DNA from 4 places in the Chryseobacterium gallinarum genome. Region 3 is predicted to be linked to each of the others. Evidence: riboswitches for the same ligand, from Rfam matches in the RefSeq annotation. Region 3 holds a riboswitch; each other region holds the start of a gene.
What was found. Region 3 has a riboswitch for cobalamin ahead of OK18_RS13875 (YncE family protein). Riboswitches for the same ligand answer to the same signal wherever they lie in the genome.
Positions count from the first base shown of each region.

Region 1: linked by a shared signal. The riboswitch ahead of OK18_RS01920 (TonB-dependent receptor plug domain-containing protein) and the one ahead of OK18_RS13875 (YncE family protein) in region 3 are both predicted to bind cobalamin.
Region 2: linked by a shared signal. The riboswitch ahead of OK18_RS01405 (acyl-CoA thioesterase) and the one ahead of OK18_RS13875 (YncE family protein) in region 3 are both predicted to bind cobalamin.
Region 4: linked by a shared signal. The riboswitch ahead of metE (5-methyltetrahydropteroyltriglutamate--homocysteine S-methyltransferase) and the one ahead of OK18_RS13875 (YncE family protein) in region 3 are both predicted to bind cobalamin.

Region 1 is NZ_CP009928.1:429,392-432,874, forward strand. It holds gene OK18_RS01915 (DUF5074 domain-containing protein) at 1-140, opposite strand, end outside; gene OK18_RS01920 (TonB-dependent receptor plug domain-containing protein) at 159-1,985, opposite strand; cobalamin riboswitch at 2,015-2,192, opposite strand; gene pafA (alkaline phosphatase PafA) at 2,303-3,483, opposite strand, start outside.
Region 2 is NZ_CP009928.1:312,555-316,037, reverse strand. It holds gene OK18_RS01415 (PadR family transcriptional regulator) at 1-54, opposite strand, end outside; gene OK18_RS21810 (hypothetical protein) at 503-625, shown strand; gene OK18_RS01410 (HD domain-containing protein) at 634-1,224, shown strand; gene OK18_RS01405 (acyl-CoA thioesterase) at 1,290-1,673, opposite strand; cobalamin riboswitch at 1,789-1,969, opposite strand; gene OK18_RS01400 (hypothetical protein) at 2,004-2,801, opposite strand; gene OK18_RS01395 (ATP-binding cassette domain-containing protein) at 2,835-3,483, opposite strand, start outside.
Region 3 is NZ_CP009928.1:3,083,044-3,086,526, reverse strand. It holds gene OK18_RS13880 (esterase-like activity of phytase family protein) at 1-1,158, opposite strand, end outside; cobalamin riboswitch at 1,415-1,602, shown strand; gene OK18_RS13875 (YncE family protein) at 1,656-2,936, shown strand; gene OK18_RS13870 (T9SS type A sorting domain-containing protein) at 2,945-3,483, shown strand, end outside.
Region 4 is NZ_CP009928.1:4,262,778-4,266,260, reverse strand. It holds gene metE (5-methyltetrahydropteroyltriglutamate--homocysteine S-methyltransferase) at 1-1,821, opposite strand, end outside; cobalamin riboswitch at 2,000-2,184, opposite strand; gene OK18_RS18945 (Lrp/AsnC family transcriptional regulator) at 2,339-2,800, shown strand; gene OK18_RS18940 (hypothetical protein) at 2,919-3,483, opposite strand, start outside.

The sequences.
Region 1 (3,483 bases), 2.0 Mb from region 3:
AAATTTCCTTCGTTGGCAATAAAGTATCCGTTCTGATACGTTAACTGAGGTACCGGAATCTCATTACTATCGCTGCTACATGAAATGTTGAACAATAGTACAAATGCAAAAAATACAGTTAAAAGTCTGGTTAGTTTCATATATATTCAATTTTAATTTTAAAAATTTATTGCGGCATACACACTGTAATTTCTTTTAGGCAAAGGGTAAAAAGAAACCGTTTTATAATAAGTATCGGTAACATTATTCACTTTGAACCCTAAAGTATATTTCTTAGAAATCGTTGCTGACATTCCCGCATTTAAAATAAAATAGGGGTCAATCGCTGTTTTCCGCTCTTCATCACTGGTTGTATAGGTAAGACCATTTATTAATCCCTGTGCAAAAAATCTGAAGAAACCGTACTCATAATCAATACCCGCCATTCCTCTGTGCATTGGAATATAAGGTCTCTGTTTCTGAGTTTCCTTATCAATTGATCTTGCATAATAATAGCCTGCGTTGGCTTTGATCCTATGCTTACCAAATTGCTGATAAAAAGACAGATGGGATTCCAGTCCGTAAGATTCTGCTTTATTAACATTAAAGGCCTGCCAATATCCATTGGCAGTAGGCAGCCAGACAATGAGATCCGTAATGTTCATATAATAAGGCGTCACATTAAGCTTAAAACTTCCAATTTTAAACTCATTGTTCATATCCACCTGGGTAGAAATTTCCGGTCTTAAATCTTTATTACCTCCCGGCTCATAATATATATCATTAAAGGAAGGATACCTGAAATTTTTTGAAAAGTTAAGTCCCAGATTATACCAGTGAGAGGTATTCCATTTCCCTGAAAATGAATACATGACCGGAGAAGTGACATTTTCCACAAAATCTTTTTTAAATCCTCCTTCAAAACGCAGGTTCTTTGTAGCAAAATACCTTAATAATCCGGAAACGGAACCTACGTTTCTGCTTACATCAGAAATTCCGCTTTTATAGCCTTCTCCTTTGTTCACCTGAAATTCCCCGATAAGGTTAATGTTCCATTTTGAATTCAGAAAATAATTAAAATCATTTTTCAAAATATAATTTTTTCCTGTACCACCACTGGATTTGGGAAGGTCCAACGCTCCGAAATACTGAAAGTTTTCTTCTGTATAGGCTGCTTTGAAGGCGTTGCTGAACTTTATTGCATTCCAGTCCCAGGCGATCAGGCTCCTTATGCTTTGGGTCTTATATTTTGTCTTTGTTGCGGTTTCTTCAAATACGGGATAATGCTGTGAAGAGTCAAAAAACTGACTTTGCCACGAAATCTTGTGATCATCCGTTATTTTATAGGACGCACCTACATTGAAGGTTGTATTATAGTAATTACCGTTTCTGTTGATATAATCCAGATCACTGACTTCATAATCGTTCTGGCTTACAGAATAGTTTCCGGATGCCTTAAAGCTGAATCTTTCATTGCTGTAAGAACCTTTCACAAAATTATTAAAGGTATTAAAGGATGCTACTTCTGAAAATACCGAACCATGAAAACCTTTATTAAAATCCAGGATATTATTCAGGTGAATACTCCCTCCGATCGCTCCACTTCCATAGACTACACTACCGCCACCTGCTTTTATACCAATCTGGTCATATCCGAACAGGGGTATATTATTGATATCTCCCTGTCCCAGAAAATTAGAATTGATATTGATTCCGTTCCATACAAAAGCAGTCTGCTGGGCAGAAGTTCCTCTGAACGCCGGAGAAGAAACCGCACCACGTCCGTTTTCTTTGATATAAACCTGTGATTGAAACCTTAATAATTCTGAAAGGTTGGTAGAATTTCTATCCACCTCTTCAGCTGAGATGGTATTTACCGGGTGAAAAAGCTTCACCCTGTTCATCTGGTTGTCGAAGACATAAATAGTATCAATACTTTTTTCCTGTGCCAGAAGAAGGCAGCCATAAGACGAAAAAAGCAGTACTAAAGATCGTTTTATACCCATACTTTTTACTTTTCCTCCGAAAGCATTATATTTTGATTATCATTCTGGCAGGTCTCCTGACTTTCGCTTTCTGCACCTTCCCGTTATTACACAGTGGTTCAAAGCAGAAACTTTTATTGCGATTTACAGTTGCGGGGACAGTCCGGGAGTTACACCCGATTCCCTTTTCATTCCAATATACTGGAAACCAAAATTTTTTGCAAAGATAGCTTTTTAAATGTATTGCACAAAAACCGGAATTGTTGCAAAAAGGTCTTTTAATAAAAAAGCAGCTTCCGGTATTGAAAGCTGCTTTTGCCGTATGATAATACAGTTGATTATTTTCCCATAACCTCTGTAATAGGATTTCCAACATTTCCACTCGGGAACTGGATTTTTAACAATGAAGAAACTGTAGGGGCAATATCCGTCATATGATACGCTTTATTACTTTCTCCATGCTGAACTCCCCACCCCATAAAGATCAATGGAATGTGTGAGTCATAAGAATTCCATACACTGTGTGTGGTTCCGGTTTTAGAATACGGAGGAAGCATAGAATCGTGGGAAATCAACTGGATATCCCCACTTCTCTGTCTGTTGATCCCGTTGATAATTCTCTGCCTGATAGGCTCCGGAATACTGGATTCCTGAACCTTGTCTACCGAAACAGCGTATAGAACAGTTGGGTCTTTTTCGAGTTCCTTAACAGTGAAGTTTCTTACATCATCCAACTCAAGTTTAGAATCTGCCAAAACTTTCCTGTCAAAATAAATCTGATAATTATCAATTGCATTGATCAGTTTATCGGCTCCAAATTTATCTTTAAGTTTCTGGTTTAGATTTTTTTCAGCTCCTTCTCCGAAAAAACCTGTAGGAATTTTATGTTCTTTAAGGAATCCTACAGAATGAGCACCTCCATGATCAGCAGAAAGGAAAACGGTGTACTCTCCTTTACCCACTTTAGAATCCAGGTATTTGAAAAACTCTGCCAGGTCCTGATCCAGTCTGATATAAACATCTTCTACTTCGATTGAATTAGGCCCGAATTTATGCCCGGCATAATCTGTTGAAGCCAGGTTGATAGCTAAAAAGTCAGTAATAGCATCTCCACCCAGTTTTTCACCTTCTACAGAAGCTTCCGCCAGCTTCAACGTCAATGTATTTCCAAAAGGGGTATAACGGATATTATCTTTTTTAGCCTGATAATCTTTGGCTAGATCATTGTAAGGGAATGTAGGGGTTTTCGCACTTCCCAATAATCCTTCCCAAGGGGAATTGTCTGGTGCGCTTTCCGTATACTGATTAATCGGAAGCAAGGTATTCCAGCCGTTTGCAACTAATTTCTCAGGTAAGTTCTGAGCGTTGAATGATTTTACCCACTGAGGCAGATCATTCATATACCATGTACTGGTGATAAAGTTTCCGGTGCTGTCATCAAACCAGAAAGCCCCGTTAGGAGTGTGTCCTGCCGGAAGAATAGAAGCCCGGTCTTTCAAGGAAACCCCGATTACTTTTC
Region 2 (3,483 bases), 1.9 Mb from region 3:
ACAGAATTCCAGAATTCCTTTTCGCATTTGCGCTTTGGTATTTTCAGTATTCATCTTTGATAAGTTTGTTAATTAGTTATATTTTCAGAGTAGCTCCTAGCTAGACGAGCTTATTCTGATTCTACATTACAAAGATATGTAAATAAAATGGTATTATGCAATACAAAGTAGTGTATTTTTTCAAAATAAAAATGTAATATTCTGATAATCAGGAAAATAATTTTAGTTTAAATTATGGATTAATGACCGAATGCTCGAAAAAGATAAAATAATGTGGAAATGGAGCAGGCTAGTTGTGGATTTTTGAAAATAAGAATAGTATATAAAATTCAAAAAGGTGAATTCCAATAGAGGTGAGGAACATATTTTGAAATCGGTAGCGGTATTCGTATTTTTGTCAGGAAGCATTACATAAAATAGAATTCATGTTTGCCACCGGGAAAATTCGGGTTGTTACAGGATTTTTACTACAGAATATGCCGTAATCGCTAATAATGGGTGGATGCAGTCTTTGAAAAGGAAGACTCATGAAGATCAGATAAAGGTAACAGTCAAAGAAAAGATCAATAATAAATGGATGACCAGAACAAAGGTATATCCGGCAGATCAATATAACAGAAAATAAAAAGAAAGATGAAGATTCAGAAAGAAATCGATTTTATCCTGGCAGTAGATGCTTTGAAAAATGTACAGCGAAGAAATTACAATGCGGATGATTCCCGGAGAGAAAATACAGCAGAACATTCCTGGCAGATCATCATCCTGGCCCAGATACTGTATCCGTTTGCAAAAAACCGTGCAGACATTGACTTATTAAGGGTGATAAGAATGCTTTCTATTCATGATCTGGTAGAAATAGAAGCAGGAGATACTTTTCTGTTTGATGAAAAAGCAATGGCAGGAAAGTTTGAAAGAGAAAAAATATCTGCCCGGAAAATCTTCGGAATTCTGGACGAACCGCTACGAACGGAGTTTTTTAACTTGTGGCTGGAATTTGAAGAAGAGAAAACCCCGGATGCTATTTTTGCCTGTTCTATTGACAGGATCATGCCCTTTATTCTGAATTCCCATACTTCAGGTAAAAGCTGGACGGAAGCAGGTGTTACCGAAAGACAAATCAGGAATATGCTTGAAAATGCAATCACCAGGGCTTCGGATGAAATGGGAGAGGCTTTTGAATTGCTGTTAAGCAAAAGTCTGGAAACAGAAAAAGTACTGAAATAGGACTTATCTATTATAAGATGATGAAGACTCGGGCGGCCTTTGGCCGCCCGAGTCTCTCTGGATTATTATAGTATTTGAATTGGTTTCTTGAATTCGTCAATAGCAACAAAAGTAAAATCCCCTACAATTGCTTTTTCTCTTTCGTAAGAATACATCTGTTCCGTAAAGATTTCAACATTTACTTTCATACTTGTTTTTCCAACGTGAGTTACCTTACCGATCAGTTCTACAATCGTTCCTGCAGGAATAGGCTTTTTAAAATCGATTTTATCGCTGCTTACGGTAACCACTCTTTTTCTGGCAAAACGGGTAGCGGTGATAAAAGCCACTTCATCCATCAGCTGCATAGCCGTACCTCCGAAAAGGGTATCATAATGATTGGTTGTGTTGGGGAAAACTGCCTTGAAGATTCTGGTCTCTGATGCTTCAATTCTTTCTTCTGTTGTCATATTTCATTATTAATTAAGGCGAAATGAAATCGGATTAAAACAACAGAATAATAACAGGAACAGATATATTCCTGAAAAAATCCATCAGATCAATCAACTTCAGATCGCGAAAGTTTCTTGTTTACAGAAATAGGCAGGTCTCCTGACTTGTAACATCTTTTATCCCCTTCCCATGCCTCGCATAGTGGATCTCTTGATAAAGACCTTAGTTACTTACAGTTGCGCGACAGTCCGTGATTTTCACACGGTTCCCTATTAATCTGCGGTTAGGCAGAACCCATTTCTTTGATGAATAAGCGGTAAAGCTTTTTCGGGACAAAAATACTGAAATTATTCCGGACTGTGATAAATAATCTGACTGATCACTCTTCCTTTCTTGATCGTCCAAAGACTGGTGTATCTGTTTTCCCCGGAGCCATTAATCATATAAAGAAAAATATTGTCATTGTCCAGAGCCGTTACGCCTACATTTTCAAAATCCATGGTAGGCTGGAACATATTTTTAATCGCTTCCCTCACAAAAACAGAACCCCGTCCCGGTTGCTGAACTCTGATAGACTTGATTTCAGTCATACCTTCCGGGATATCATTGCCGATTCCCCAGGGCTTTACCTTATCAATGGTGAGAAGTTTTCCCTCCGCATCCTTTTCTTTTTTGCGGTAACCGGCATTGGAAGGATAAATGTCGATAACTACCTTACTTCTTTGGGAAATAGGGATTTTAGGGTCGGAATTGTCTGTGAAAATAAGGGATCTTCCGTTTTTCGATTTGGAAGGGGTGTATTGGGGGAGCTGATCCACAAAGGCAATACGCTCTTTATTCACCATTCCTTCTTTGTCTAATGTTTCATACCGTACAAATGGTTTATCCTCATCCTGCTTTTCAGGATATTTAATCCATATCCACTCTGTTTCTCCGGGAGCCGGCTTTACATAAACAAAAACATCACCTTTACGCATACGGATCTTGTCAACAATCTTCCTGTAGTTGTCTTTATGTACACGGACATTGGCATATCCTTCCTCAGCCTTTACCACTCCGAAAGGAACTTTATTCTGGCCTTTAACGAATGCTAAAGAAAAAAGACTGAAAGCAGATAGACAGAATGCTTTGTTTATTGAAATCATTATTACAAACTTTTGATTTTCCAAATATATAAATTAAATGCTTTTGGGAAGATAATTATACTGCTGCAGTTCTTTTAAATCTTGTATTTGTTTAAGATAGCCGGCTGAAAGAAGATAGATTTTGTCTGAAATATCCAGAACATCCCGGTAATGATGATCAGAAATTATAAAGCCTTTATTGGTCTGCTGACGTATTATTTTTTTCAATTCTTCAATAATTTTAGGAGAAAGACTGTGAAAGGGCTCGTCAAGCAATATAAAATCTGCTTCCGAGTGGATGATTAGTAAAGCTTCAACTGCTCTTAGCTCACCTCCGGAAAGATTTTTGGGTTTTTCATCAAGGAAATTCCGGATCAGGTCTGATGCAGAAAGAAGATTAGCATTTTCTTTATTACAGAAAAGATGGATGAGTTTCTTTACCCTTTCATTTTTAGGTAAAAAGGAAAATTGTGGGAGGTAGGCGATTTTGTTTTTTCTGTCAGATAAGGTTTTCAAAACCTTTCCGTTGCACCTGATATATTGGGAATCGCTGCCGGTAACTCCGGCAATAATTTTTAATAAAGTAGATTTTCCGGTTCCGTTTCTTCCCAAAATGCCGGCAATGTTACCGATTTTGCACTCCAGGTATATATCCTGCAGGACTTTTTTATCAGTAAAGGATTTTGTAACACTATCAATATGG
Region 3 (3,483 bases):
ATCATTGAAAACAGCGAGTTTATTATTTCCTAAATAAACAATTCCTTCAAATTTATCATGTTCATATCCTAACCTGGCAACCAGATCTACAGCTAATGTTTTAGAAACCGTTTTAATCCCGGCGTTGGTAATTTCATCCCAACTACACTCTTCCAAAGCTTTATTATTGATTTTCATTCCGTCAACAGCGGCAATATCCGGTCCGTTTACATCTGTTGCTCCGCTCAGGTTTATTCTGTATACTTTTTTTATTCCGCCCTGTGACCCGAAGTTTCCGTCTCTCTCAATCACCAGGAATTCATTATTACTTATTGCAGTAATGTCACAAACTGAATCAGAGGCTCCCCCGTCCTGTTTATATAAAAATTGTCTGGTCTTCCCTGTAGCAATATCAAAAGTGACAATTCTGGTTAAGGTAGTATTTTTAGCCAAAGCCTTGCTTGGAACATGCATCATAGACTGCATGGCTCCCACTAAAGTAGTACCGTCAGGAGTTATACAAAGCCCTTCCATTCCCCTGTTGGCCCTTCTTTTTGCCAGCACAGCGGGAAGTTTTCTTGTTCCTGTATTAACGCCTATCGGACTTATTCTTTCTATCTCTACACCCTCTGCACTATAATGTACAATGTGAGGGCCATACTCATCGGAAACCCAGAAGGTACCGTCTGCTGCTGCAACAATACTTTCACTGTCGAGACCATAATTGTCTGTTCCCAGTACATTTCCTGAAGCATCGTAAGCCGTTTCACCTGTACTCCCCATTCCTACAGGGTTGGGTAGACCTGTGATAGGTTGTCCTGATGGATTTTTAAGCTTAATATATTTGATCACCTCAATATTTCCTTCGGCATTAATTTTAAAATGCATGATTGTTGGACTGAAATTGGGAGCCAAAAACTTTTTCCCGTTCAGGTAATCCGTATTAGGTCCTCTGTCTGTAATGACATAAAATTCCCCTTTTCTTGTAGGGTGTGCAGCCGCACCTGATCCAAAACCTCCATTAATGACATCCACACCATTTACCGTTGCTAATTTTGAAAAAGGAAACTCCTGAGGAAGTTTAGAGTAATTAATATCCTGGTTATGGGCAGTTTCGTCATCTTTGTTACAAGAAACCAATACCGTTAACATCAAAACAGATAATAGTAATCTTTTCATATTCACTTTTATGGCTGCGAAAGTATAAATCGATTGTAAATTAATCTTTAATTCAATGATAATTGTATTTTAACAATGAAACCTGTAAAATGAATTCAATATAAACAGCTATACCTGCCGTTAAATTTATAAAAACAAAACCATCGGTCACATTTTTTATTAATTTCAAAAAACACGTTATAGCTAAGAGCTTATAAAACACTTAATACACAAAAGATAAGTTATTTACCACACGTAAATCAGGAATTTATATGATATATTTGCAGCGTTTTAAGGTTGAACATAGTTCATTAATAGGGAATCAAGTGAGAATTTATTCAATGCTTGAGCTGTACCCGCAACTGTAGACTATTCCACCTATAGCATAAGATGCCACTGGATCCGGATCCGGGAAGGCCGCTATAGGATGTAAGCCAGGAGACCTGCCTTAATACAATTCAGAAGAATTTTTCTCTCTGAAAGTAAGTTTCGGGAATAAAACTTTAATTAATAATATCATGAAGAAAATCTATTTTCTTATTCTTGCATTTGTCATTTTTTTTGCAAATGCTCAAACTGAAGCCGTTTTAGTGCTTAATGAAGGTGGTGCCGGCAGTAATAATGCCGAAATATCGCTGATCTCCAATCAATCAGTTACCAATAACTATTTTAAAACCCACAACAATAATGCTGCATTGGGGGATACGGCACAGGACATTAAAATTTATGGTGACAGAATTTTTGTGGTCCTGAATATTTCCAATCAGATAAAAGTCATCAATAAGTCTGACTTTTCTTTGATCACCACAATCTCTGCCAATCTGGATAATCCGAGATATATTGCCTTCAGCGGAAACAAATTTTATGTAACCAACTGGGGAGGTTCCGGTTCTACAGAAAATTATGTAGCCGTTTATGACCTCAATACCTACACGCATGAAACCAATATTCCGGTTGGAAGCGGACCCGAAAAAATTTACAGCAAAGACAACAGATTATATGTTTTGCTAAAAGGAGGTTTTGGAATCAACCAATTTATGGATGTGATCAATACTTCTACCAATACAGTTGAATCCCAGGTAAACGTTGGTGATTTTCCACACAGCATTTTTGAAAAAGATCAGTTTCTTTATATCATGAGTTTCGGAAATCCCTACACCTCAAACTCTTCTGGAACATTTACAGTCTATAATACAGTAACTCAAAGTACCGTTTCAAGTACTGCATTTCCGGCAGGAACAAAACCTTCTTTTATGGATACAGACGGAACGAATATTTATTACATGAAAGATGCTTCAATCTATAAAACACCTATTGCAACACCGTCTTTTTCAACGACACCCATTGCAACGGCACCTATTACTGTAACCGGCTATGGTGCTGCTTACGGATTTAATATTGTCAACAATACGATTTATGTAGCTGATCCTAAAGGATATATTGCACCGGGAAAAATTTATACATATGATTTACAGGGAACCTTACAAAACACTTTCACAGTGACCATGCTGCCTAATCAAATCATTGCCTACAACAACAGTGCACCGCCGTCACTTTCAACAGTGGAAAATACAAAAGCTTCTAAATTGTCTTTATATCCCAATCCGGCAAACAGCAAATTCTTTGTACAAGGTTTAAACAGCGGAAATATTCAGGTGTATGATGCTAACGGAAGAAAGGTCATCAACGCACAATATACCCAAAACGGAATTGATATAAACACACTTCCTAAAGGTACTTATATTGTAAAAATTACCGATAAGAGCACTAACTTCACTGAAAAACTAATCATCAAATAAGAATCCGGATGCAAAAGATATTAAGTTTTATATGCAGTTTTATCGTAGTTTTTTGTTGCGCACAGTTTACTGCAAACGACATAAAGTTTTTCGTAGGAACAGGCTCTCAGACTGCCTATTTTGTAGCAGACTTTAAAGACGGAACCAATGACAGGTCTTATGCCTGGGGAGTGCGGTTCGATCCGGGGCAAAATATCACCGGACCTCAGATGCTTCAGATGATCAAAAATGCAGAACCCGCCTTTGATTATTTTCTGACCTTCAATAATGGTTTCCTTGATGAGCTAAGCTTCAATGATCATTCACAACAATCCGGGCCGGACTATTGGAGTTTATGGCGTGGGAATGATACCAACAGCTGGTCTGCCGTAGGGTGGATGAACAACGGGACCATCTCAGCCGGAAAATGGTATGGTGCTTCCTATGGGTTCAGCAATCCCACAGCAGAAGCGCCTTCTACTCCGCTTCCTGCCTATAGTTCCCTATGGTACAATTCGTCTCAGATTACCAATTGGATCGGTACAGGTTCTGATAAAAGCTTAGTGGT
Region 4 (3,483 bases), 1.2 Mb from region 3:
GATGCCCGCTTTTTCCAGATCTTTAACCTCATCCCGGATAGCTAAGGCGATCTGCTTGCAGGTCAGGGAACGGGGCTGATCGTCACGCACAAAAGACCACTGCAGAATGGTAACAGGCCCGGTCAGCATTCCTTTTACCCATTTTTGAGTGAGAGACTGAGCATATTGTGACCAGTATATGGTCATAGGATGAGGACGGTGTACATCTCCGTAAATGACAGGTGGTTTTACACACCGGCTACCATAACTCTGTACCCATCCGTTTTGGGTAAATGCAAACCCATCAAGCTGTTCCCCGAAATACTCTACCATATCATTGCGTTCAAATTCTCCGTGAACCAGTACATCAATTCCGATTTCTTCCTGCCAGCGGATGGTTCTTTCCGTTTCTTTTTTCAGCAGCTCGTTATAATGAGCGGCTGTAAGTTCCCCCTTTTTGAATTGAGACCTCCAGTTTCTTACTTCCCTGGTTTGCGGGAAGGAACCAATGGTTGTGGTAGGAAATAATGGCAACTGCAGTACTTTTTGCTGAACTTCTTTCCTTACCGCGAAAGGGTTGTTTCTTCTTGCATCTCCATCCGTAATGGCTCCGACACGGTTTTTCACGTCCTGGTTGTGAATCAGTGCTGAAACTTTACGGTTTTCCAGTGCCTTTTTGTTTTCGGCCAATAGCTGCAGCGTGTGATAATCGGGATTTCCTGACGCCAGTTTTTTTAAGACAGCGATCTCATCTACTTTCTGTTTTGCAAAGGCCATCCATTGCTTGATTTCAGGCGATAAAATTGCTTCGTTTTTCTCCAGGTCAAGATCAAAAGGAGAGTGGAGTAATGAGCAGGATGGAGCAATCAATACTCTTTCCGGACCGATTTCATGGATTGCTTTTTTGATCAGTGCCAATGATTTTTCGAAATCATTTTTCCATATATTCCTTCCGTCTACAATCCCTAGTGAAAGGCTTAAAGTACCGGGTATTGCTTGCAGGACTTCATCCAATTGTTCAGGACATCTTACGAGATCAATATGCAAAACATCTGCTGGCAAAGAAACGGCCAGGGAAAGATTGTCCTTTAATCCCTCAAAATAAGTAGTTACAATAAATTTAAGATTAGGAAACTGTTTTTTGATTTCATCGTAAACCCATTGATAGGTCTCCTTTGTTTTTTCATTCAGGTCTAATGCTAAAAAAGGTTCATCAAATTGAACATATTCTGCACCATAGGCTTCCAGTTTCCGGAGGATTTCAAGATAAACAGGCAATAGATTTTGTGCTAAATCCATTTTGTCAAAACCATTTTCTTTTTCTTTACCCAGAAGAAGATAGGTAAGCAATCCGATTATAACAGGCTTTGCATTCATTCCTGCTTCCTTTGCACGGATAAACTCACTGATGATTTTATCGGAAAACAATCTGAACTGCTGGTTTTTTTGAAATTCAGGGACAATATAGTGGTAGTTGGTATCAAACCACTTTGTCATTTCCATAGCCGTGATATCCAATCCGTTTTTCTGGTAACCTCTTGCCATGGCAAAATAAAGATCCGGTTCTGAGTGAGATTCGTTTGAAGCAATTTCCTGGTAACGCTCCGGGATGGCTCCTACGGTCAAAGTCATATCCAGCACCTGATCGTAGTAAGAAAAATCATTACATGGGATAAGATCAATCCCTGCTTCCTGTTGCAATTTCCAGTTTTGAAGACTGATGGTTTTACCGGTTTCCAGTAATTGATTGAGAGAAATCTTGTCTGCCCAATAGTGTTCACAAGCTTTTTTAAGCTCTCTGTTGCTACCAATACGCGGGTAGCCAAGTAAGTGAGTTTGCATTTTTTATCAACTTTTAAATTAAACAATGATTTTAAAAGTTCCTTTGAATGCTTCAAAATACTTGCGCAGGAAGCTTGTAAAGAGGACAGGATACAAAAAGGACGTAAATTTCCTGTTAACGGTGGAATACGTTCAAAATGTATCATCTGTATGACCCGAAGCCTCAAACCGCGAAAGCATTGTCAATTCAGAACAGGCAGGTCTCCTGGCTTACAGCAGTATCTGTCATCCTTCCCGCTCTTTGGCAGTGGATATCCGGGACAGAACTTTTGGTATGCTGATTACAGTTGCGCGACAGCTCATGATTTACACATGATTCCCTATTAATTTACCTTACGTAAAACCTTTTCCGTTTGATGAAGTATTATAAAGAACAAAATAGGGTGTAAAGATATTTATTTAAGATAATTGATTGGGTATTTGATGAAAATTAAGGATGATATTTTTATTTTATGTTTTTTGAAAGATAAATATTCTGTACATTTGAAAAAATGTCAGTAAAAAAGAATATTATTCTGTGGATAGATTGGATGATAAGGATCTCCAGCTGCTGAGAATCCTTCAAAAAAATGCGAAATTAACCGTAAAAGAGCTTGCGAAAGAAGTTAATCTCTCACCATCACCTGTTTTTGAGCGGGTAAAAAGACTGGAGCAGGAAGGGTATATTAAACACTATGCTGCCGTTTTGGAAGCTGAAAAGCTGAACCGCGGATTTACTGTTTTTTGCCAGGTTAAATTAAAGATCCATGACCGGGCTATCGGAAACAGCTTTGTAAAAGATATTATTCAAATTGAAGAAGTAGCAGAATGTTATAATATTTCCGGTGATTTTGATTTTCTGCTAAAAGTTCAGGTAAGAGATATGAAGCATTATCAGGATTTTGTATTCAATAAGCTTGGGTCGGTGGATTCTATCGGGAGCACCCATAGTACTTTTGTGATGGCGGAGGTGAAGAATACGCATGGAGTCTCGATATAGTATTGAATTTGTCAACGCGAAAACTTCGAGATGGATCCTATAATTCAATCCTCATATTATCAAATAAAAAACAGTACCCAATGGTGTACTGTCATTTAGTTTTATTATTTAATCAACCTTATTGCTCATCACAATTTTTCTTCAGCTTTGTAAAAATTTTATCAAAATCTTTATAGGCATTTCCCTCATCATCACGTTTAGGCCTGAAACTGCTGTTGGCACAGTTGTGAAAGCTTAGCCCGATCATGTCGATCAGTGCATAATCTTCTTTCTGGGGATCATTCATTTTAGCATTGAATCTTGCCATTACGCCTTTGGGATCAGCATTATTTTTACTTTTAAGCTCAATATAGGCTTTCCATGCAGCAAACATTTTTTCTCGGTCAGGAGAAGAGATCGCATCAATGTGCTCTTTGCAGGTGCTGTAAAATTTACTGTCTTTAAGAGTGGAAGGATCAGAATAAGCGAGAATTTCTTCCTTATTCAGCTGATATTCATTCTCAAAAGACATAATGGTTTCCTGTTGTAGTTTTTTCCACATGGGGAGATTGATGACTTCAAGGCTGTAAAGCTCTTTTTTCTTTTCCTGATATTGCTTTTCTAATTGCTGTAAATATTCCTCTTTGTTTTTACGGATTTCTTCAAGGTTGGAAAGTTTAAATACAGGCTGGATATCAAATTGA